DNA from 3 places in the Stenotrophomonas sp. STEN147 genome. Region 2 is predicted to be linked to each of the others. Evidence: predicted binding sites of a transcription regulator. Region 2 holds the regulator's gene; each other region holds the start of a gene.
What was found. Region 2 encodes HrcA, which represses chaperone genes, less so after heat shock. Its sites were predicted from a motif close to TTNGCACTCNNNNNNNNNGAGTGCNAA; they were not measured.

Region 1: the regulator HrcA is predicted to act here: its motif matches at 3,525-3,551, upstream of rpoH (RNA polymerase sigma factor RpoH).
Region 3: the regulator HrcA is predicted to act here: its motif matches at 4,580-4,606, upstream of ACVOKU_RS09525 (co-chaperone GroES).

What each region holds. Positions count from the first base shown of each region.
Region 1 is NZ_JBRRCG010000007.1:140,212-148,099, reverse strand. Features, by position in the region: gene ACVOKU_RS09740 (serine hydrolase domain-containing protein) at 1-1,171, opposite strand, end outside; gene ACVOKU_RS09735 (M56 family metallopeptidase) at 1,292-2,818, opposite strand; gene ACVOKU_RS09730 (BlaI/MecI/CopY family transcriptional regulator) at 2,815-3,207, opposite strand; gene rpoH (RNA polymerase sigma factor RpoH) at 3,563-4,438, shown strand; gene ACVOKU_RS09720 (RHS repeat domain-containing protein) at 4,714-5,760, shown strand; gene ACVOKU_RS09715 (DUF2247 family protein) at 5,820-6,269, shown strand; gene purD (phosphoribosylamine--glycine ligase) at 6,401-7,684, opposite strand; gene purH (bifunctional phosphoribosylaminoimidazolecarboxamide formyltransferase/IMP cyclohydrolase) at 7,746-7,888, opposite strand, start outside.
Region 2 is NZ_JBRRCG010000014.1:41,886-49,773, forward strand. Features, by position in the region: gene recN (DNA repair protein RecN) at 1-1,205, opposite strand, end outside; gene hrcA (heat-inducible transcriptional repressor HrcA) at 1,320-2,384, shown strand; gene grpE (nucleotide exchange factor GrpE) at 2,448-2,963, shown strand; gene dnaK (molecular chaperone DnaK) at 3,179-5,101, shown strand; gene dnaJ (molecular chaperone DnaJ) at 5,255-6,379, shown strand; gene ACVOKU_RS13920 (AraC family transcriptional regulator) at 6,441-7,238, opposite strand; gene ACVOKU_RS13925 (MFS transporter) at 7,311-7,888, shown strand, end outside.
Region 3 is NZ_JBRRCG010000007.1:96,819-104,706, reverse strand. Features, by position in the region: gene ACVOKU_RS09540 (protein-disulfide reductase DsbD family protein) at 1-2,146, opposite strand, end outside; gene cutA (divalent-cation tolerance protein CutA) at 2,143-2,481, opposite strand; gene ACVOKU_RS09530 (endonuclease) at 2,550-4,340, opposite strand; gene ACVOKU_RS09525 (co-chaperone GroES) at 4,653-4,940, shown strand; gene groL (chaperonin GroEL) at 5,022-6,671, shown strand; gene ACVOKU_RS09515 (serine hydrolase domain-containing protein) at 6,772-7,888, opposite strand, start outside.

The DNA.
Region 1 (7,888 bases), on a different contig from region 2:
GCGCATCGGACAGGGCATTACGGATCTCGCCCCGTAGGGCCGGACCGTTATCGCCGTTGGTGAGGATGACGAAGCCATCGCCACTTTCCGGGTAGCCTTCGATGCCAGCGTGATAACTGTCGTTGCTGCCATTGTGGAAGAAGCGGCGGCTGCCCCCGGCGCCCGCCAGCTCCGGACCCAGGCCGCGCGCGGCAGGTGCGACTTCGCTGACCATCTGCAGCGCCAGCGACTGTGGCAGCCAGCCGTCGGTACCCCGCACGCTGCGCAGCAGCGCCGCGACGAACAGGCCTAGATCATTGGCGCTGGTCCACAAACCGGAGGCTGCCTGTTCTGGAAAGCTCTGCCAGCCTCGCGGCAGTGCTTCCGGCTGCCCCTTGCTGTCGTGCGCGTGGGCGATGTTGCCGTGCCGTGCGGGCAACGGATTCTGGTAGGTGCTGCGTGACATGCCCAATGGCGCGAACATCTGGCGGCGGGCGGCCTCCGCGAACGGCAGGCCGGTGACATCCTCGATGGCCAGCTGTACCACCGTATAGCCACCACCGGAGTAATCCACCTGGTGACCGGGAGGATGGATCAGGCGGATTGCCGGGTTCTTCGCAGGCGGCAGGCCTTCAAGGGTCTGCAGCAGAGTGGGCAGCGGTTCTCCGGGCTGGTAGTCCTCGAATCCGTGCACATTGAAGCCGGCGGTGTGCGAAAGCAGCATGCGCAGGGTGACCGGAGTGTGCTGCGCGGGCGCCGTAGCGGGGACATGCCAGCGGCGCAGGTGGCGATCGATGTCATCGTCCAGCTGCAGGCGTTCCGCAGCCACCAGCTTCAGCGCGGTGGCCGCTGCGCCCATCTTGCTGACCGAGCCCACCGAGAAAACGGTGTCGGCGTCCACTGCATCCTGCGTGCCCGCCTGGCGCAGCCCGAACCCGGCTGCGTACACCACCCTGCCATTGCGGATGACCGCAACCGCCGCTCCCGGAACCTTGTAATGGGCGAGGCGATCCTGGATCGACCAGTGCGGCACTGCAGCGCCCTGCGCTGCGGTACTGGGGCGCAGGCCGTTGGCCATTGCCTGGGCGAAACGAGTGGTATCCCCGTTGGCGCTCTCGTGCGCGATCGCGGCGCCGGGTTGCAGCGCGGGCAGCAGCGTGACCAGCAGTGAGCAGAGCAGCAGTCGTTTCATCATCGGCATCCTTTCAGCGGGTGAGGTGCGGCGCAGGCATGACCACGCACGCGAGCTGCGTACGGGCGGTGCGGTTGGAGGGCACAAGCGCTGCATCACAGGGCGCGATGCAGCGCAGCTTCACTGCGGTTCGGGGCGTGCGCCGCGAGCCAGCAGGTAATCGCGTACGGCCACCGTGCGTGCCTGGTTCAATGGCGTCCTCCAGCGGCCCAGCCAGCCGTCGGCCTCCACGCCCAGATTGACGTCGGCACCGTGCTCCAGCAGGTACTGCACGGTGACCAGATGGCCGCCACGCGAAGCATTGATGAGTGGCGTCTCGTCGTAGGTCACCACCCGGTTCACGTCGGCACCGGCGCGGACCAGCTGCTCTACGATGGGTTGCAGCCCCAGTGCCGACGCGACGATCAGCGGGTTGCCTTCGCCCAACGCGGCGCGGTCGGGATCGGCCCCCAGCCGCAGCAGGGTGTCGACCATGGCCGGATCGCGCGCGCGGATTGCCTGGATCAATGCGGTGCCATCGCCGAGTGCGCGTGCATTGAGATCGACGCCTGCGACGGCCAGGGCATGCACCTGCGCTGTGTCATGGTGGCTGGCAGCACGCAGCAGCTCGATTACCCGGGGATCGGAGCCGGTGCCGGTGGGGGTCGCCAAACGCGGCGCGACCAGGACAAGCGCAGTCGTGCAGGTCAGCAGAAGCAGCAGGCCCAGCAGCAAGGTGCTTCGTCGGCGCGGTGCTGCTGCCGGCGTCGCGATGAGCTGGTCAATACGCTGTGCCAGCTGGCTGCGTGCGTCGAACATGCCCAGCGCCAGTTTCGGCGGCTGCTCGCGCAGGGCCTGCAACTGCTCGATGCTGTCCAGCAGCGAGGCGGCGTAGTCCAGCGGCTCGCATGCCTGCGCTGCCGCGCGGGCGTCGCAGGCCATCTCGCGCAGTACTGTCAGCCGCGACTGTGCGATGTGCAGCAGCGGATTCCACCAGAACAGCGCGACGCCCGCACGCAGCAGCGTACTCGTCCACAGGTCGTGGCGTTGCAGGTGTGCGACTTCATGGCGGACGATGTTCTGCAGCGCGACGGTATCCAGGCGCGCGATGAGGTGTCGCGGCAGCAGGATCTGCGGGCGCCAGAGGCCCACCACCAAGGGGCCATCGACCGCGCAGGTGGCAATGTCTACATGTGCCGGCACGATGCCTTCCAGGCTGTTGCGCAGCGCCGGCGATGCCGGTTGTGCCCGGCGTCGCAGGTGGCGTGTCTGCAGCAGTGCGTCGAACAGGCGCATGCCCAGCCAGAGGGTGCCCAGCAGCCATAGCGCCGCCAGCAGGGTCGGCAGAGCCCGAGGCAGTTCAAGATAATAGATGTCTGGCTGCCGTCCGGCCTCGTAGATGGCTTCCTCTGTGGTGGCACCTTCGCCCGGCATGGGGTGCAACGCCGGAGCCGCCGGAGCCGGCGAGGGCAGCGTGGTCGACCAGCCGGGCAGGAACGCGGTGAACGGCAGCAGCAGTGCGACGGTGATTGCCGCTGTCAGCAGCCAGGAGCGCTGCTCGGGGGAAAGGCTTTGTCGTCGTGCCAGCCACAGCGCGGGGAGCAGCACCATCGCGCCCAGCAGCAGCTGTCGCGCGCCCAGTGCCATCGCCAGATCGATCAGATTCATTCCCTTCTCCCGGCCTTGGCATCGCTGATGCGCTGCTGCAGGCCCTGCAGTTCGGTGCGGTCGATCTCACGCTCGTCCAGCAGATGCTGGGCAAGTACGTTTGGTGAGCCGTCGAAGAACTGGTGCAGCAGATGATCCAGTGCCTGGCGGCGTGCCTGCTCGCGGCTGAGCGTTGCGTGATAGATGAAGGCGCGGCCTTCCTGGCGATGGCTTACGAAGCCCTTGCGCGCCAGCACATTGAACATGGTCAGCACGGTCGTGTAGGCGACCGGCCTTTGCTCGCCGAGGATGTCGGCCACCTCGCGCACCGAGGCTTCGCCCTTGTCCCAGAGGATGTCCAGGATCGCCTGCTCGGCCGGGGTGGGGGTGGGAGAAACGGGGCGGGCCATGGCATCTACGAACGAATTAGTTGACGCATCGGAGCACGCCGGCGTGGAGGAGTCAACTGGTTTTTTAGTAGTCAAGCACCGGCTCGACCGGCCGGGCCTGAACACCGGGCAACGTTTGCTGGCCTGAATGGGCCTCCGGAACGGCCCGTTCAGCTCCGCTTGACCGGAATCGGCCGGTTCCCGGCAGGTAATTGCTTGAATTCCAAGGGATTGTGAATCCCGAAAAGCGCGCTCGCCACTGTCATCAAATCGCGCTACGGTAGGGCTCTGTTTGGGACCAGTGTTGCATCAATAGGATGCTGGAACTTTTTCCTCCTTTAGCAGTCCAAATCCCGGACTGCTAAGATGGGTGCCTATGAGCCAGAACACCTCTACTGCCCTTGTGGCAAACAATCTCCCGATTCCCAGTGCGCTCGGTTCGCTGGACGCCTACATCGGTGCCGTGCACCAGATCCCGGTGCTGTCGGTCGATGACGAACAGGACCTGGCCCGTCGCTTCCGCGACGGCAACGATCTGGACGCTGCCCGTGAGCTGGTGCATTCGCACCTGCGCTTCGTGGTGCACGTGGCCCGCGGCTACAACGGCTACGGACTCGCACTGGGCGACCTGATCCAGGAAGGCAACATCGGCCTGATGAAGGCGGTCAAGCGCTTCGACCCGGACATGGGCGTGCGCCTGGTCTCCTTCGCCGTGCACTGGATCCGTGCCGAGATGCACGAGTTCATCCTGAAGAACTGGCGCATCGTCAAGGTCGCCACCACCAAGGCGCAGCGCAAGCTGTTCTTCAACCTGCGCAAGTCGAAGACGCGCCTGGGCTGGATGAACGCCGCGGAAGTCAGCGCGGTGGCCAAGGATCTGAACGTGTCCGAGCGCGAGGTCATGGAAATGGAGTCGCGCCTGTCCGGTCGCGATATCGGTTTCGATGCGCCCAGCGACGAGGATGACGACCATGCGCCGCCGTCGCCGGCCGCATACCTGGTGGCCAACGATGAAGATCCGTCGATGGCCTACGAGCGGGCCGACAGCGAGGACAACCAGCTGCAGCTGCTGCGCGAAGGCATGGCTGAACTGGATGCGCGTTCGCGTGACATCATCCGCCGCCGTTGGCTGGATGCGGACAGCAAGGTGACGCTGCAGGAACTGGCAGACGAGTACGGCGTGTCGGCCGAACGCATCCGCCAGGTCGAGGCGAACGCCCTGAAGAAGATGAAGGCGCTGTTCACCGCGTAAGGCATGGATCTTAGGTTCGGTTCCTATTTCCGGAACCCGTTCTGATGAAAGGCCCCGGCGTTGGTCGGGGCTTTTTTTGTTCGGCCGGCATGGCAGTTGGTAATGCAGGTCGCTGATCGGCTGCTTCAGTAGTACCAGCCCATGGCTGGCAGTCATGCGCTTCCGGTGGCCGTTCAATCCCTCGCGAGGTTTATAGCCAAAGGCCCGGTCCAATTCAGAATGGTCCCTTTGGCCTCAGTCCTGGAGTTGGACTCCGATGACTGCCTTCCTGTGCTATGAATGCCAAGCCTTGCTTCAAGGCTCTTTCATGGATCGGAATGATGCGCAGGTTCGGGGGAACTGCAAGCGGTGTGTCGACCCGCTTCGGGGCATTTGAAGATCGAACTCGCAAGCTTGGTGTCATAGGCGCCTGGCTGTGCTGCTTGCTGCTGATCGGCCTTGGCCTGTCACCATCCGCAATCGCCCAGACAACGATCACATACATTCACACTGATGCCCTCGGCTCGGTTGTGGCCGAAAGCGATGCCAACGGCAACGTCATCAAACGATATGACTACGAACCCTACGGGGCCGTGGTAGGCGGTCAGGTCACGGATGGACCTGGGTACGCCGGACATGTGAGTGACTCGGCCACAGGGCTGAGCTACATGCAACAGCGCTACATGGATCCACAACTGGGTGTGTTTTTGTCAGTGGACCCAGTCACCGCTCACCAAATGCCAGTTGAGCAGTTCAATAGGTATCGGTACGCGAACGGGAACCCCTACAGGTTCGTCGATGCGGATGGAAGGCAGGCCGCAGAGCGATTCGTTGAGCGGCATCGGAGGGATATTGCTGCCGGAAATGGCGCCGTATACGAGCCGATGAGACCGGCCGCAATCGCTGTTACAGCGGCAATGGCTGCTCCAGTGCTGATCGAAGCTGGCATGGTTGCGATGGCCAATCCAAGTGTCGTATCAGCAGCTACCAGTATCGCTGCTGATATCGCAGGAGTTACAGGTGCCGGTGGAGCAGGTGTGGCGGCATCCAAAGCTCTGAGTGTTGAAGGTCGGGCACTTTTGAATTCCCGACCTGTGGGCAGTGCACTCAAAGCCGACGCTGGGCACAATTCGGCGACCTTTATGCGAGAGACCGCTGCAGAAGCGGGTGTTCATACTCCGTTGACAGGGGGTGACGGCGTGGTCCGCACTCTGACGCAGCTGCCAGGTGAACTCAATGGAAAGGCCGGTCGATTTGAATACATAGTCGACAAGGCTGGCGACTTGACCCATCAAAGATTTGTGGAAGGTGGCAGCATGAACGGAATACCAAACAAGAAGTGAGTGTCTACATGAGAACGTATGACTGTATTCAACCCTATGGACCCTGGAGTCAGACCGAGGTGGCATGGGCACTGGGGCGCCATCTGATTGACTTTGAGGTTGTGAAGCACTGCGCGTCGGAGCAGAAGGAACTGGAAGAGAAGTTCAATCTGAACGCCTTGATTGAAAGGCTTGAAGGGGTTCTTCCCGATGAGCGTAATAGCGTAGCTGCGCAGTTGGCGGCATTCGATAAGAACTCAAACGAGGATGAGATTCTCAGAAGATGGCTTGTTGCATTTCTCGCTGACGCCTACGCCAAGCGCGATGAGATTGCTGATCCGCTCGGAGAGGTTGAGAGGATCTACGCTGATTTTGATTACCCGGAGTCTCTGGAGAGCTTTGTCAGGTACATGCCAGCTTCTGATGGGTATGATCCGTCTGCTCACTCACATGAGCAGAATGTTGCGCGGCTCTTCGAGAACTGGAAACGCTATCTTGACTCGGCGAAACAGCGGATTCACTCAGCGTAGTTTCCTTCGCTTGACGTGCGTCGCCTCTTCCCGAAGCGCACCGTCCCGGCTTCCATGCCGAGGACGGTGAAGACTCCCAGAATCCGCGATCTGGTTCCATGCAGGAGTCTGCGTGGTGGATCTACCAGGCCTCACCCCTCACGCGCGATCGCGCGCCAGCCGATGTCATTGCGATGGAACTCGTTGGCCCAGCGCACCTTGGCCACGCCGGCGTAGGCATTGGCCTGCGCATCGCGCACGCTGTCACCCAGCGCCGCCACGCACAGCACGCGGCCGCCGGCGCTGACCACCTGGCCGTGCGCGTCCAGTGCAGTACCCGCATGGAAGACCTTGGCGCTGCCCGGCACCTCATCCAGGCCGGAAATCACGTCACCGGTGACCGGCGCTTCCGGGTAAGGTTTCGCCGCCAGCACCACACCCAGCGACGGGCGCGCATCCCACTGTGCCTGCACCTGGTCCAGGCGGCCATCAATGGCGGCTTCCACCAGCCCGACCAGATCCGACTGCAGGCGCAGCATCACCGGCTGGGTTTCCGGGTCACCGAAGCGCACGTTGAACTCGATCACCTTCGGTGCGCCGCTGGCATCGATCATCAGGCCTGCGTAAAGGAAGCCGGTGAACGGAATGCCGTCGGCGATCATGCCCTGCACGGTCGGGTTCACCACCTCGCGCATCACCCGCGCGTGCACCTCCGGCGTGACCACCGGGGCCGGTGAGTACGCGCCCATGCCGCCGGTGTTCGGCCCGGTATCACCGTCGCCGACACGCTTGTGGTCCTGCGAGGTGGCCATCGGCAGCGCATGCACGCCATCGACCATCGAAATGAAGCTGGCTTCCTCGCCGTCGAGGAACTCCTCGATCACCACGCGCGCGCCGGCGTCGCCGAACGCGTTGCCGGAGAGCATGTCGCGCACCGCATCCTCGGCCTCGGCCAGGGTCATTGCAACGATCACCCCCTTGCCGGCGGCCAGGCCATCGGCCTTCACCACGATCGGCGCACCCTTCTCGCGGATGTAGGCCAGTGCCGCGTCCACGTCGGTGTGCACGGCGTAGAACGCGGTCGGGATGTTGTGGCGCGCCAGGAAGTCCTTGGCGTAGGCCTTGCTGCCTTCCAGCTGGGCAGCGGCGGCAGTCGGCCCGAAGATGCGCAGGCCGGCGGCACGGAACCGATCGACCACGCCTGCCACCAGCGGCACTTCCGGGCCGACCACGGTGAGTTCAACACCTTCGGCCCGGGCCAGGGCCAGCAGGCCATCGATGTCGGTAACCTTCACCGCCATGTTGCGGCACTTGTCTTCGGTGGCGGTGCCGGCGTTGCCGGGTGCCACGAGTACCTCATCGACGCGGGAGGACTGGGCCAGCTTCCATGCCAGGGCGTGTTCGCGGCCGCCGGAGCCGATGACGAGGATCTTCATGGGACAGGGTTCTCGTAAGCAGAAAAGAAAAGCCGGGCAGGGCCCGGCTTGATGATGCGGATCAGTGGCGGAAGTGGCGCACGCCGGTGAACACCATGGCCAGGCCATGCTCGTCGGCGGCGGCGATCACCTCGGCGTCGCGCATCGAGCCGCCCGGCTGGATGACCGCCTTGATGCCGGCGGCGGCGGCGGCATCGATGCCGT
Region 2 (7,888 bases):
CCGCCGTCCTGGGGTTCCAGCTCGATCAGGAACTGGCCACCGCCCATGCCCAGCTCGGCGATGATGCCGGTGGTGGTGGTCGACAGCGCGGCCGCCGCACTGCGCCGGCTTGCGGTCAGTGCTTCGGCCTGCACCCGCCAGGCGGCCGCGGCCTTGTCGATCTCGCCGGCCAGGCGCTGCAGCCGTTCGTCGGCGCCGCGCAGCTGCTCCACTTCGGCATGCATGCGCTCGCGCTGCGCGCCCAGTTCGTCCATCGGCACGCGATGCTTGCGCGCAAGGTCGTGCAGGCGGCCGAGACGGCGCTCGTTCTCCTCGAACTGCTCGGGGTCGGCATCCAGGTCGTCGTGCACGCGGTCGAGCAGGGACAGGGCTTCGTGCAGCTGGATCGACGCGTTTTCGATCAGGCTGTCCACCTCGCCCAGGCGCGGGTCGTGTTCGATCAGCCGGGCCAGTTCGTGCCGCACCTGCTGCAGCTGATCCAGCGCCGAGCTGCCCTCGTCGCCGTTGAGCTGGTTGCTGGCGGCCTGGCAGGCGGTCAGCAGCGCGCTGGCATGGGCCTGGCGCCGATGGCTGGCGCCCAGCGCGAGGATCGATTCGGGCTCCAGATCCTCACGGTCCAGTTCGCGCAGCTGATGCTCGAGGAAACCGATACGGTCACTGACGTCGCCCTGTTGCGACAGCGCCAGGGATTCATCGACCAGTGCCTGCCAGGCGGCTGCGGCGCGGCGGACCTGACGGCGCTCTTCCTCGTTGCCGGCATAGGCATCAAGCAGGGCCAGCTGGGAAGGACGCGCCAGCAGGGCCTGCTGTTCATGCTGGCCGTGGATTTCCACCAGCAGCGCGGCCAGTTCGCCCAGCTGGGCGAGGGTGACCGGGCGGCCGTTGATCCAGGCCCGCGAACCGCCGTCAGCGCGGATCACGCGGCGCAGCTGGCACTGGTCCTCATCGTCCAGCTCGTTGTCGGCCAGCCACTGGCGTGCGGCCTGCAGATGCTCCAGCGCGAACTCGGCCGACAGCTCGGCGCGGGCGGCACCGTGGCGGACCACGCCGCTGTCGGCGCGCAGGCCGGACAGGAAGCCCAGCGCGTCGACCATCAGCGACTTGCCGGCGCCGGTCTCGCCTGAAACCACGGTCATGCCAGGCCCGAATTCAAGTTCGGTAGCGCGGACGACGGCGAAATCCTTGATCGATAGGTGTCTGAGCATGGGTCTGGGGGTATCTGAGCCGCGCAACGCTAGCACGCGCACGCGGGCGGTCCAATGGCTTGCCAAGGTGATCCGGCGCCATTATCTAGTCTCCGTGTCTCACAGGTTGATTCCATGCACGGTTCCGCCGACCAACTCGCCCCGCGCGCGCGCCATCTGCTGCGCACGCTGATCGCGCGCCACATCCAGGATGGTGAGCCCGTGGGCTCGCAGACGCTGGCGCGCGTGGCCGGGCTGGAAGTCAGCCCGGCCACCATCCGCAACATCCTCGGCGACCTGGAGGACCTGGGCCTGCTGGCGTCGCCGCATACCTCCGCCGGGCGGATCCCGACCGCGCATGGCTACCGGGTGTTTGTCGACAGCCTGCTGCAGATGCAGCCGCCGGGCGAGGGCGAGCTGGCCCGCTTGCGCCAGGAACTGGCCGGTGGCGGCAGCACCCAGGCCCTGCTCGGCAGTGCCTCCGAGCTGCTGTCGGCGATGAGCCACTTCGTCGGCGTGGTCAGCGCGCCGCGGCGCGAGCAGTTCGCCTTCCGCCAGATCGATTTCGTGGCGCTGGACGGCCGCCGGGTGCTGGCGATCCTGGTGTTCGCCGACAACGAGGTCCAGAACCGGGTGATCGAAACCCGCCAGGACTTCGCGCCGGGCCAGCTGGAGCAGGTCGCCAATTACCTCAACGCCCATTTCGCCGGGCTGCCGCTGGCGGAGATCCGGGCGCGCCTGCTGCTGGAGCTGCGCGATGCCCGTTCCGAGCTGGAGCAGCTGCTGGCGCACAGCATCGAACTGGCCGAGCAGGCCCTGCAGCCCGCGGCCGACGACATGCTGGTGGCGGGCCAGACCCGCCTGATGGGGGTCCAGGACCTGTCCGACCTGGAGCGCCTGCGCGAACTGTTCGAGCTGTTTTCCAGCAAGCGCGAGATCCTGCAGCTGCTGGAGCGGACCATCCAGGCCCCGGGCGTGCGCATCTTCATCGGCGAAGAGACCGGGATGATGCCGCTGCAGGGCGTTTCGCTGGTGACCGCCCCGTATGCGGCCAATGGGCAGGTGCTGGGCGTGCTGGGGGTGATCGGGCCGAAGCGGATGGCCTACGACCGCATGATCCCGCTGGTACAGGCCACCGCCGACGTCCTGGGCGCGGCCTTTTCACCGACCGGGCGCGGATCCGGTGCCGCGGACGCTTGAAACGCAGCATCCCGCCCACACTAGGGTGGGTGGAGGCGGGGAGTGACCGCCAGGGACCCAGACATGAACCACGAACATCCAGATTTCGAATCCCAGCAGAGCGCCGCCGACGCGGCCGCCGCAGCAGGCGTCAATGACGAAGTGGAGCGCCTGCGCGCGGAAGTCGAGCAGGTCAGGGCCGATGCGCTGCGTGAGCGCGCCGACCTGGAGAACCAGCGCAAGCGCGTGGCCCGCGACATCGAGCAGGCCCGCAAGTTCGCCAACGAGAAGCTGCTGGGCGAACTGCTGCCCGTGTTCGACAGCCTGGATGCCGGCCTGAAGGCCGCCGGCGACGACCCGCACCCGCTGCGCGAGGGCCTGGAGCTGACCTACAAGCAGCTGCTGAAGGTCGCCGCCGACAACGGCCTGGTCCTGATTGACCCGACCGGCCAGCCGTTCAACCCGGAGCACCACCAGGCGATCAGCCAGGTGCCGGCCCCGGACGCCGCCCCGGGCAGCGTGGTGACCGTGTTCCAGAAGGGCTATCTGCTCAACGAGCGCCTGCTGCGGCCGGCGCTGGTGGTGGTGGCCGCCGACTGACCCCTGTGCTCCGGGCGGACGGCCGCCGGGCATGGCCCGGCGCTACCCGCCTCGCCGGATGGGTAGCGCTGGGCCATGCCCGGCGAACCTTGAACGGCTGAACACAGCGTTCGGGAGATGGCTTGAATGTTCCACGAGCCTCCCCCACATCCCATTCATCCACCGGCCGAGCGGCCGGACTGACATCCACACAGCATTTCTCAGGAGTCTCCCCCATGGGCAAGATCATTGGTATCGACCTCGGCACCACCAACTCGTGCGTGGCGATCATGGACGGCGGCAAGGCCCGCGTCATCGAGAATTCGGAAGGCGATCGCACCACCCCGTCGATCGTCGCCTACACCAAGGACGGCGAAGTCCTGGTCGGTGCCTCGGCCAAGCGCCAGGCGGTGACCAACCCGAAGAACACCTTCTACGCGGTGAAGCGCCTGATCGGCCGCAAGTTCACCGACGCCGAGGTGCAGAAGGACATCGCCCACGTCCCGTACAGCATCCTCGCCCATGACAATGGTGATGCGTGGGTGGCCACCAGCGACGCCAAGAAGATGGCGCCGCAGGAAATCTCGGCCAAGGTACTGGAGAAGATGAAGAAGACCGCCGAGGACTTCCTCGGTGAGAAGGTCACCGAAGCGGTCATCACCGTGCCGGCCTACTTCAACGACAGCCAGCGCCAGGCCACCAAGGATGCTGGCCGCATCGCGGGCCTGGACGTCAAGCGCATCATCAACGAGCCGACCGCGGCCGCGCTGGCCTATGGCCTGGACAAGGGCGACAACAAGGATCGCAAGATCGTGGTGTACGACCTGGGCGGCGGTACCTTCGACGTCTCGGTGATCGAGATCGCCAACGTCGACGGCGAGAAGCAGTTCGAAGTGCTGGCCACCAACGGCGACACCTTCCTGGGCGGCGAAGACTTCGACAACCGCGTCATCGAGTACCTGGTGGAAGAGTTCAACAAGGACCAGGGCATCGACCTGCGCAAGGATCCGCTGGCTCTGCAGCGCCTGAAGGACGCTGCCGAGCGTGCCAAGATCGAGCTGTCCAGCGCCCAGCAGACCGAAGTGAACCTGCCGTACGTCACCGCTGACGCGTCGGGTCCGAAGCACCTGAACATCAAGCTGACCCGCGCCAAGCTGGAAGCGCTGGTGGAAGACCTGATCAAGAAGTCGATCGAGCCGTGCCGCGTCGCCCTGAACGATGCCGGCCTGCGTTCGAGCGACATCAGCGAAGTGATCCTGGTCGGCGGCCAGACCCGCATGCCGAAGGTGCAGCAGGCGGTGACCGAGTTCTTCGGCAAGGAGCCGCGCAAGGACGTCAACCCGGACGAAGCCGTGGCACTGGGTGCGGCGATCCAGGGTGGCGTGCTGGGCGGCGACGTCAAGGACGTGCTGCTGCTGGACGTGACCCCGCTGTCGCTGGGCATCGAAACCATGGGCGGCGTGTTCACCAAGATCATCGAGAAGAACACCACCATCCCGACCAAGGCCTCGCAGGTGTTCTCCACCGCCGAGGACAACCAGTCGGCCGTGACCGTGCACGTGCTGCAGGGTGAGCGCGAACAGGCCCGCTTCAACAAGTCGCTGGCCAAGTTCGACCTGTCCGGCATCGAGCCGGCGCCGCGTGGCCTGCCGCAGGTGGAAGTGTCCTTCGACATCGACGCCAACGGCATCCTGCATGTGTCGGCCAAGGACAAGAAGACGAACAAGGAACAGAAGGTCGAGATCAAGGCCGGCTCTGGCCTGTCCGAGGAAGAGATCGCGCGCATGGTCGCCGACGCGGAAGCCAACCGCGAAGAAGACAAGAAGTTCCAGGAGCTGGTGCAGGCCCGCAACCAGGCCGATGCCCTGATCCACGGCACCCGCAGCGCCATCACCGAGCACGGCAGCAAGGTCGGCGGCGATGTCATCGGCAAGGTTGAAGCGGCTCTGGCCGATCTTGAAACCGCGATGAAGGGCGACGACAAGGCACAGATCGAAGCCAAGTCGAAGGTGCTGGAGGAAGCCGGCCAGTCGCTGTTCGCCGCAGCGTCGGCAGAGCAGGGCGGTGCCCCGGGCGCCGATGCCGGCAATGCCGGCAAGGGCAACGACGACGTGGTGGACGCCGAGTTCACCGAAGTCAAGGACGACAAGAAGTCCTGATCCGGACCGACGCGGGACGCTGCCTGGCAGCGTCCCGTTGTCGCATCAGGGTCCTGACCGCCTCCGGCGCGTCGGGGCGCCCGACGCAAGAGCGGACCTGGTTCCGCTCTTCCGCTTTGACGAATCCCGACATTCCGGAAGCCGATTCACGATATGAGCAAGCGCGATTACTACGAAGTGCTGGGCGTGGCCCGCACCGCCAACGAAGAAGAGCTGAAGAAGGCTTACCGCCGTTGCGCGATGAAGTTCCATCCGGACCGAAATCCGGGTGATGCGGCTGCCGAAGCCTCCTTCAAGGAGTGCAAGGAAGCCTACGAGGTCCTGTCCGACGGCAACAAGCGCCGGATGTATGACAGCCACGGCCATGCCGCCTTCGAGCACGGCATGGGCGGGGGCGGTCCGGGCGGCCCGGACATGAACGACATCTTCGGCGACATCTTCGGCAACATCTTCGGTGGTGCCGGCGGCGGTCCGCGCCAGGCACGCCGCGGTGCCGACATCGGTTACGTGATGGAGCTGGACCTGGAAGAAGCGGTGCGTGGCGTCGAGCGCCGCATCGAGATCCCGACGCTGGCCGAATGCGGCGATTGCGATGGCAGTGGCTCGGAAGACGGCAAGGTGGAGACCTGCAACGTCTGCCACGGCCGCGGCCAGGTGCGCATCCAGCGCGGCATCTTCGCCATGCAGCAGGCCTGCCACAACTGCGGCGGCCGCGGCCAGATCATCGCCAAGCCCTGCAAGACCTGCCACGGCAATGGCCGTGTCGAGGAAGACAAGGTGCTGTCGGTGAAGGTGCCGGCGGGCGTCGACACCGGCGATCGCATCCGCCTGGCTGGCGAGGGCGAAGCGGGGCCGGCCGGCACGCCGCCGGGCGACCTGTACGTGGAAGTGCGCGTGCGCGAGCACCCCATCTTCCAGCGCGATGGCGACGATCTGCATTGTGAAGTGCCGATCCGCATCTCGCAGGCGGCGCTCGGCGATACCGTGCGCGTGGCGACGCTGGGCGGCGAAGCGGAGATCCGCATTCCGGCAGAGACCCAGACCGGCAAACTGTTCCGCCTGCGCGGCAAGGGCGTGCGTTCGGTGCGCAGCCGCAGCGAGGGCGATCTGTATTGCCGCGTGGTGGTCGAGACGCCGGTCAACCTGACCAACGACCAGCGCAGGCTGCTGGAGCAGTTCGAGGCCACCTTCGTCGGTGAGGAAGCGCGCAAGCACTCGCCGAAGTCCGCCACCTTCATGGACGGCGTGAAGGGCTTCTGGGACCGGATGACGTCCTGAATTTTCAACGCAAGCGTTGAACGGTAGCGCCGGGCCATGCCCGGCGTTTCTGTGCATGGGGTCAGCGGAAGAACGCCGCCGGGGTCTGCCCCAGCTGGCGCTTGAACATGCTGGTAAACGCGCTGGGGCTGTCGTAGCCCATCGCCAGTGCGACATCGATGACCTTCTCGCCGGTCGCCAGCCGTTCCATTGCCGCCAGCAGCCGCGCCTGCTGCCGCCACTGGCCGAAGGTCATGCCCAGTTCGTTGGCGAAGTGGCGCTGGATGGTTTTCACATCCACTTCCAGTGACTGCGCCCAGTCCTGCAGCGTGGCGTCATCGCCGGGGTGCTTCTGCAGGTGCTGGCAGATCCGCTGCAGGCGCGGATCGGTAGGCGCGGGCAGGTGCAGCGGCAATACGTCCATGCGATGCAGCTCGTCCAGCAGAAGGCGCACCACGCGGCCATCGCGGCTGTCTTCGATGTGCTCGCCCTTGATCAGGGTGGCTGCCTGCAGCAGTTCGCGCAGCAGCGGTGCCACCTGTACCGCGAACGGTTCGGCCGGCAGTTGCGGGGCGAATGATGGGTCGATGTACAGGCTGCGCATGTGCACGGCGGCAATGCAGTCCACCGCGTGCACCATGCCGGCCGGCATCCAGATCGCACGGGTGGAGGGCACGACCCAGCGACCGACTTCCGAGCGCACCACCATCAGCCCGGAGATGGCATAGACCAGCTGGTGGCGCTGGTGCTTGTGGCCTGCGATACGGGTGCCGGCCGGGTACTGGGTAACCCGGTAGGTGACCGGGCGATGCAGCGGCACATCGCGCCACGGCGCAGCCGGGTCGACATCGCCGCCGATGTCCTTTTTGCGATAGGCCATGACCCGAACGCGGCAGAAGGGAAGGGAAGTCAACCGTAGCATGCGGGGCTCGCCCCCAATCTGACTGCGTCCATGTCGACTCTGGCTTCCCCTGCAACGACCTCCGGCCCGGTGGCGCCCGGCGTACTGGCCGCCATCTCAACCTCGCATGTCGTCAACGACATGATGCAGTCGTTGATCCTGGCGATCTATCCGGTCATCAAGGGTGGCTTCAATCTCAGCTTCACCCAGATCGGCCTGATCACGCTGACTTACCAGCTCACCGCGTCGATCTTCCAACCGCTGGTGGGGATGCATACCGACCGCCATCCAGCGCCGTACTCGTTGCCGATCGGCATGGCCTCGACGCTGTGCGGGATGCTGCTGCTCGGCTTCGCGCCGAACTATGCGGTGGTCCTGATGGCCGCCGCGCTGGTCGGCATCGGATCGGCGATCTTCCACCCGGAAGCGTCGCGCATCGCACGGCTGGCGTCCGGCGGCCGCCATGGCTTCGCACAGTCGGTGTTCCAGGTCGGCGGCAACTTCGGCACCGCGCTGGGGCCGCTGATTGCCGCCGCCGTGATCGTGCCGTACGGCCAGCATGCGGCCTCATGGTTTGCCGGTGCTGCGCTGGTCGGCATCGCCCTGCTGACCTATGTGAGCCGCTGGTA
Region 3 (7,888 bases), on a different contig from region 2:
GCTCGTTCGCCTTGCAGCTCACGCACCAGTCGGCGGTCATGTTGACGAACACCACGCGGTTGTCGGCACGCAGGCGGTCGAGCAGCTGCGGCGAATACTCCACGACGTTCTCGCTGGTGGCCTGTGCCGCACGTGCCGGTGGCTTCAGCTGGGTCACGCCCCACACCGGTACCAGCGCGGCGATTGCCAGCAGCACGCCCAGCAGGCCGGCGGCGCGCTGGCTGCGCCAGCGGCTGCGCTCGAACAACCACAGGCCCAGGGCCAGCAGCAGCAGTCCGCCCAGCGCCAGCGCCATGCCGTCCACGCCACGCTGCTTGCCCAGCACCCACAGCAGCCACAGTGCGGTGGCATACATCGGGAACGCCAGCACGTGCTTGAGCGTTTCCATCCACGGGCCGGGCTTGGGCAGGCGCCGCGCGAGCGCCGGTACGAAGCCGATCAGCAGGAACGGCAGGGCCAGGCCCAGGCCCAGGAACAGGAACACGGCCATCGCCTGTACGGGCGTGGCAACGAAGGCATAGGCGACCGCGCCTCCCATGAACGGACCGACGCACGCGCTGCCGACCACGCAGGCCAGCGCACCGGTGAAGAAATCGCCGGCCGGACCGCTGCGACGGGCGAGTGACTGGCCGAGGTTGCCCAGGCCACCGCCGAGGGTGAACACGCCGGACAGGCTCAGGCCAACCGCAAACATGATGTAGGCCAGGGCCGCGACCACGCCTGGGTGCTGCAGCTGGAAACCGATGCCCACCGCATTGCCAAGCATGCGCAAGCCGACCATCAGCGCGCCGATCACCGCGAAGGCGACCAGTACGCCCAGCGTGTACCACATGGCGTGGCTGCGGGCGCGCTCGGCGCTCTCACCGCTCTGTGCCAGGCCCAGCACTTTCAGCGACAGGATCGGCAGCACGCAGGGCATCAGGTTCAGTACGAGGCCACCGGCCAGTGCCAGCAGCAGCACCCACAGGAACGAACGGTCCGGATCCGGGGTGGTGGCCGGCGGGCGGGTACGCAGCGCGTTGTCGCCCCGCGCATCGGCGGCGAACCCCGCCTGCGCGCCGGCCACATCGGCACGCGCCGGTTCGCTGTTCGGCACGGTCGGCAGCAGGCGCAACGCGGTGCCGTTGGCCGCCTCGCGCGGTGCGGCGCTGCCCGCCGGCAGCGGTCGGATCATTTCGCTGCGGGGCGCAGGCTGGCCGGCGTGGGCGCTGATCTTTCCCGCGGGGATCGACAGCTTCACCCGGCGGGTCATCGGTGGGTAGCAGATGCCATCAGTCTGGCAACCCTGGAAGGTCACCACCAGTGTGCTGTCCACCGCGTCGGTCACCGTGCGGCGCAGCGGCAGCGGCACTTCGACCTGGTTGAAGTAAACCGACACATCGCCGAAGTGCTCGTCGCGATGCGACTGCGCGGCGGGCCAGCGCGGCGCATCTGCCAGCACACCGGCACTGCCTTCCAGCTTCAGCGAGGTGCGATTGCGATACAGGTAGTAGCCCGGCGCGGGACTGAAGCGCAGCAGCAGGGTGTTGCCATCGCTGGCGATCGCGTCGAAGCCGAAGGCCTGTTCGGAGGGCAGCGGCAGCGCCTGGCTGTTGCTGCTGCCGGGCAGGCGCAGGCCACCACCGCTGCCGGCCCCGGCAAGCGGAGTGTTGAACGCGTTCACGCCGGTGACCCGCGCGGTCGGCAGGGCGGCTGCGGCGCCACCGCCACCACCGGGCAGTGTCACCTGGACCACGCGCTTCTGCGGCGGGTAGCAGACACCGGCATCGGCGCAGCCCTGGTAGCGCACTTCCAGGCTGAGGGTGCCGGCTGCATCCGTCGGGGCGCCCGGCAGCGAAACCTGCAGGCGTTCGCGGTAGGTCTCGACCTCGCCGAAGAAATCGTCGTGGTGCTTGGTGCCGCTGGGCATCTGCAGCGCACCGGCATTGAAGGCCGGGTCGGCCTTGACGCTGGTGCGGTGGCGATAGAGGTAGTACCCCGGCGCGATCTTGAACTGCAGCTGGATCTGGTTCCGCTCCGGCGCACTGGCGGTCAGCGCGAACGCCTGGTCCACCGGCAGCAGATCTTTCTCGTCCAGGGCGAATGCAGGCAGGGCCAGCGAGAGCAGGGCGCACAGCGCGGCGGCACGGGCAAACAGATTCATCAAGCGGTGTCCTCCCGGGTCTGCGCCCGGATCCAATCCAGATAGGCCGGCAGTCCGGCCCGGGCTTCGACCGCGATGCACTCGGGGAGTTCATACGGATGCAGTTCGACGATCCGCGCCATCGCTGCCTCCACGCGGCTGGCCGTGGTCTTCACCAGCAGCTGCAGCTCGGCATCGGTAGTGACCTCGCCCTGCCAGCGGTAGGTCGACTGCGCCCCTTCCAGGCGCGTCACGCAGGCGGCCAGGCGCTCGCCGACCAGCGCATGCGCGATGCGCTCGGCACTGGCCCGGTCCGGGCAGGTGGTCAACAGCAGCAGGACGGGATCGACGGTCGGCATGACCGTCGAGTATAGGGCCGCCGCCGGATCAAGGTCCGGCGGCGGCGATGGACCGCTGCGTTGCGCGGTCAGTTGGCCAGCTGGCAGGTCGCCGGCTTGGCCGAGGTGAACAACGCCGGCGTCGCCCACTCGGGGTGGTCGATGAACGGGTTGCGGTTGCCCTGGAAGCTGTAGATCACGTCGTTGCGCGCGCGCTCGGCGTCGTCCGGCGGATCGGACAGATGCCAGTCGATCAGGGTCGAGAGCAGGCCCATGTAGGCCGGCGAACTGCTGGTCCTGACGATCCGGCTGCGGTCGTCGGTCAGCTCCAGGTCCGGCTCGGACTGGCCGGTGGCTGCATCCTTGCCGCCCTCGTAGCGGATCGCCATGTACATCACCGCGCGCGCCATGTCGCCCTTGCGATGGCCCCACACCTCGAAGGTGCCGGTGTTGCCGTCCGGCGTGCGCACCCAGTTGGAATTGCCCGGGTAGCCGCCGCTGCCGCCGCCATGGCCGTTGTTGGCCTCGGTGGCGCGCTCGCCACAGTTGGCATCGCACTTGCCGAACGGCTTGTTGCCGCGGTCGGCATTCCACTGCGCATCGGTCAGGTACAGCATGTGGGTGTCGGTGTAGGGCGCGTACGGCAGGCCCTTGTCGCCGGTGGTGCTGGCAAAGCCCAGCGAGTTCGGCCAGGTGTGCTCGCGGTTGTAGGTCAGGCCGCTGCCCGTGCCAGCGCGATCGCTGACCTTGGCGTAGCTGCGGTTGCGATAGGCATCGAGGATGCGGTTGGGATTGTTCGGATCCTCGTCGGCGATCTCCAGGATGGTCCAGGTGCTGGTGCCCGACCCGCTGTACGGATAGGCGGTGTGGCCCTTGATGGTCGCGTGCAGCGAGCAGCGCAGCTGGCTTGGGCTGGAGGTGTTGACCCTGGAGTAGTAGCCCGCCGGTACGCCGGGATTGCCCGGATCGGGGTTGCCCGTGGCGCTGGCCACGGTGAAGGCGATGCGGCTGTCGGCAGCCGGATGCGCGCCCTGCAGGTCGGTGATGCGCGCAGCGCGGATGTCGAAGCGGCAGGCCTCACCGGCCACCAGCGCGGTGTTGGTGGACAGCTTCACGCTCCTGCCGCTGGCCGGATGGGTCAGCGGTACGCTGCCGGAGGTGCCGCAGCTCAGCGCGAAGGCGCCGCTGGCCAGGTTCACCGTCTCGCTGAATACCACTTCCAGATCGGCCGCGGCCGGGAATGTGCTGCTGCCCTGGGCCGGGGTGGTGGTGGACACCGATGGCGGCGTATTGGGACCGGGCGTACCCCCACCGCTGAAGGTCTGGCCGTTGTTGCAGCTGCCGAAGGTCTGCGTCGCCGATTCGGCCCAGGTGAAGTGGGCGTACTGGCTGCCGCTGCCCGTCAGCTGCAGTGAGGTGCCGGGCGCCGTGCTGTTGGTTTCGGCCACCGGAATGTTCTGGCTGGTCATGCCTGCGGCAGGACCGCCGGAGGCAGTGATCGTGCCCTCATAGCTGAGGAACTGGACCACCTTGCCGCTGGCGTCGACCAGCGCGATGCCGTCGTTGGGACCGTTCTGGATGCCGTTGGTCGGATAGCTGACCACGGCCAGGGTGGCGCTGCCGCACCCGGCCGCGCTGCCGGCAGGGACGGCCGTGTTGGCGTACACCGAAGCGGCCGACGGCGTGCTGCCGTTATAGAGATACAGCCGATAGCCGGACAGATCCTCGCCGGCGGTGGCCACGACCTCGATCGCCTCGCCGACGTCACCGGCTGCGGTGCTGTCGTCGTAGTGCAGTTCGTTGATGAAGACCTCGGCCTGGGCCGGCGCGGTGGCCAGGGCCAGCACGCAGGCGGTGGCGAGCGGGGACAGCAATCGCATCGACGACTCCTTGTGATTGGGAATGCGCGGCCGAGCCTAAGGCCGATCCAGTCACACTTTGTCGTAAATGAACGTCAGATATCTGACAGTGCGACGTTGGTCACCTAATTCGGGGCCACCCCACCGCACTGCCGCAGCGTCCGGCGCGGAAACTTTTTTCGCGACGCCCCTTGAAAGCCTCCCGGGGGGCTCCATCTCTGCCGTGCTCCCGACCTTGTCGGGTTTCTTCACGTGCGGTTCTGGCACTCGCCTGGTGCGAGTGCTAACATCGCCGGACTTTTTTAGACCAATCAATCACTTAAGAGGTCTCCTATGAGCATCAAGCCGCTGCACGACCGCGTTGTGGTCAAGCCGATCGAAGCCGACGAAATCTCCGCCGGTGGCATCGTCATCCCCGACTCGGCCAAGGAAAAGTCCACCAAGGGTGAAGTCGTGGCCGTCGGCCCCGGTAAGCCGCTGGACAACGGCAGCGTGCGCGCGCCGTCGCTGAAGGTCGGTGACAAGGTCATCTACGGCCAGTACGCCGGCAGCTCGTACAAGAGCGAAGGCGTCGAGTACAAGGTCCTGCGCGAAGACGACGTGCTCGCCGTCATCGGCTGAGCCCCGCCGCGACCTGTTTCAACCTGATCCCCACATCCCAGCCGCCGGGCACGGCCCGGCGCGACCAATGAGGTAATTGCAATGGCTGCCAAGGATATCCGTTTCGGTGAAGACGCCCGTTCGCGCATGGTGCGCGGCGTCAACGTTCTCGCCAATGCCGTCAAGGCCACCCTCGGCCCGAAGGGCCGCAATGTCGTGCTCGAGAAGAGCTTCGGCGCCCCGACCATCACCAAGGACGGCGTCTCCGTCGCCAAGGAAATCGAACTGGCTGACAAGTTCGAGAACATGGGCGCGCAGATGGTGAAGGAAGTTGCTTCGCGCACCAACGACGACGCCGGCGACGGCACCACCACCGCCACCGTGCTGGCCCAGGCCCTGATCCGCGAAGGCGCCAAGGCCGTTGCTGCCGGCATGAACCCGATGGACCTCAAGCGCGGTATCGACAAGGCCGTCGTGGCTGCCGTCACCGAGCTGAAGAACATCTCCAAGCCGACCGCTGACGACAAGGCGATCGCCCAGGTCGGCACCATCTCGGCCAACTCGGACGAGTCGATCGGCCAGATCATCGCTGACGCGATGAAGGAAGTCGGCAAGGAAGGCGTGATCACCGTTGAAGAAGGCTCGGGCCTGGACAACGAGCTGGACGTGGTCAAGGGCATGCAGTTCGACCGCGGCTACCTGTCCCCGTACTTCATCAACAACCAGCAGTCGCAGACCGCTGACCTGGATGACCCGTTCATCCTGCTGCACGACAAGAAGATCTCCAACGTCCGTGACCTGCTGCCGGTGCTGGAAGGCGTCGCCAAGGCCGGCAAGCCGCTGCTGATCGTGGCTGAGGAAGTCGAAGGCGAAGCGCTGGCGACCCTGGTGGTCAACACCATCCGTGGCATCGTCAAGGTCGTGGCCGTGAAGGCCCCGGGCTTCGGCGACCGTCGCAAGGCGATGCTGGAAGACATGGCCGTGCTGACCGGCGGCACCGTGATCTCCGAAGAAGTGGGCCTGTCGCTGGAGAAGGCCACCATCAAGGACCTGGGCCGCGCCAAGAAGGTGCAGGTCTCCAAGGAGAACACCACCATCATCGACGGCGTGGGCGACAAGGCTGCGGTCGAATCGCGCGTTGCGCAGATCAAGACCCAGATCCAGGACACCTCCTCGGATTACGACCGCGAGAAGCTGCAGGAACGCGTGGCCAAGCTGGCCGGCGGCGTTGCCGTGATCAAGGTGGGTGCGTCCACCGAAATCGAAATGAAGGAAAAGAAGGATCGCGTCGACGACGCCCTGCACGCTACCCGTGCAGCCGTTGAAGAAGGCGTGGTTCCGGGCGGCGGCGTTGCACTGGTCCGTGCGGTCACCGCGCTGGCCGGCCTGAAGGGCGCCAACGAAGACCAGAACCACGGCATCCAGATCGCCCTGCGCGCGATGGAAGCCCCGCTGCGCGAGATCGTCGCCAACGCCGGCGAAGAGCCGTCCGTCATCGTCAACAAGGTCAAGGAAGGCAGCGGCAGCTTCGGCTACAACGCCGCCACCGGTGAGTTCGGCGACATGCTGCAGTTCGGCATCCTGGACCCGACCAAGGTGACCCGTTCGGCGCTGCAGAACGCGGCCTCGATCGCTGGCCTGATGATCACCACCGAAGCCATGGTTGCCGAAGCTCCGAAGAAGGACGAGCCGGCCCTGGGCGGCGCCGGTGGCATGGGCGGCATGGGTGGCATGGGCGGCATGGACTTCTAAGGTCTGCGTTGTTCCCGATGAAGTGAAAAACCCCGCCGCAAGGCGGGGTTTTTTTGTGGGCGTTCCGCGCCCCTGCTGGACGTGGACCGTGCTCCACCTGTCAGCGCACGAATGCCTTCGTGGCCCCGTATTCCCAATCCCACGGCACCCCCGTCTCGCCCAGCACGAAGCGCACCAGTGCCGGAAAGGCCGCTTCGGCGCGCACATCGTTGCCCAGGATCACCACGCAGCGTTGGCCTTGTTCGACGCACACCAGCGTGTTGCCCACCGCATCGTCATGTCCGCCCTTGTAGAAGCCTGCACCTTGTGGGCCGGTGAATGTCACCACGCCCAGTCCCGCAGCCAGGTTTCTGCGCCGCTGCGCCACCGGCAGTTCCGGCTGCAGCGTCGGGAACTGGCTGGCGGTGGTGATCGGCAGCTGCGGCCGCACCAGCTCCCGGCGCATCGATGCCGACAGCCCCTGGCCACTGACATAGCCGGCCGCGAAATTGCCCATGTCGGCGATGGTCGTGTCCATCGAACCGGCGGCACGCACGCGGCTGCGTTCATCGTGCGGTTCCGTCGTGCCTTCGGCGGTCCAGCCGTCGGCCAGATTCGTGGCGAAATCCTCGCGCCACATCATGCTGGTGCGGGGCATGCCGAAGCGGTCGAATACGCGCTGCTGCATGAGCGTACCCACGTCCTGGCCCAGCCCGCGCTCCAGCACGAACTGCAGCAGGATCAGGCCTTCGCCGGAATAGCCATAGCGGCTGCCCGGATCGAAGTGGAATTTCAGTTTTCCGTCCGGCTCCAGGAATGCAAAATTGGCAAAGCCGCTGGCATGGTTGAGCAGCAGGCGCGGGGTCAGCCGGCGCCAACGTTCGTCGCCGGCCAGCACGGTGTAATCGGCGTACTTCTTCGGCTCGGCCGGATAGTCCGGCAGCGGTCTGTCCAGGGCGCTGGCGATGCTGGCATCCAGATCGATCACCTTGTCCTGTGCCAGCTGCGCGATCAGGTGGCCGAAGGCCATCTTGGTCAGCGATGCCGCATACATCACCGTGTCGGTCTGCAGCGGTTCGCCGGCAGCGTTGCGCTCGCCATAGGCGGCAACGTGCACGACCTTGCCACCGTCGACGACGGCCACTGCCATCCCGCGGGCGTGAGCCACCTGCATCAGGCGCTTGGCCTCGGCATCGATCCGGGCCGGGGAGGGCACGGGAGGGGGAGCGGCCATTACG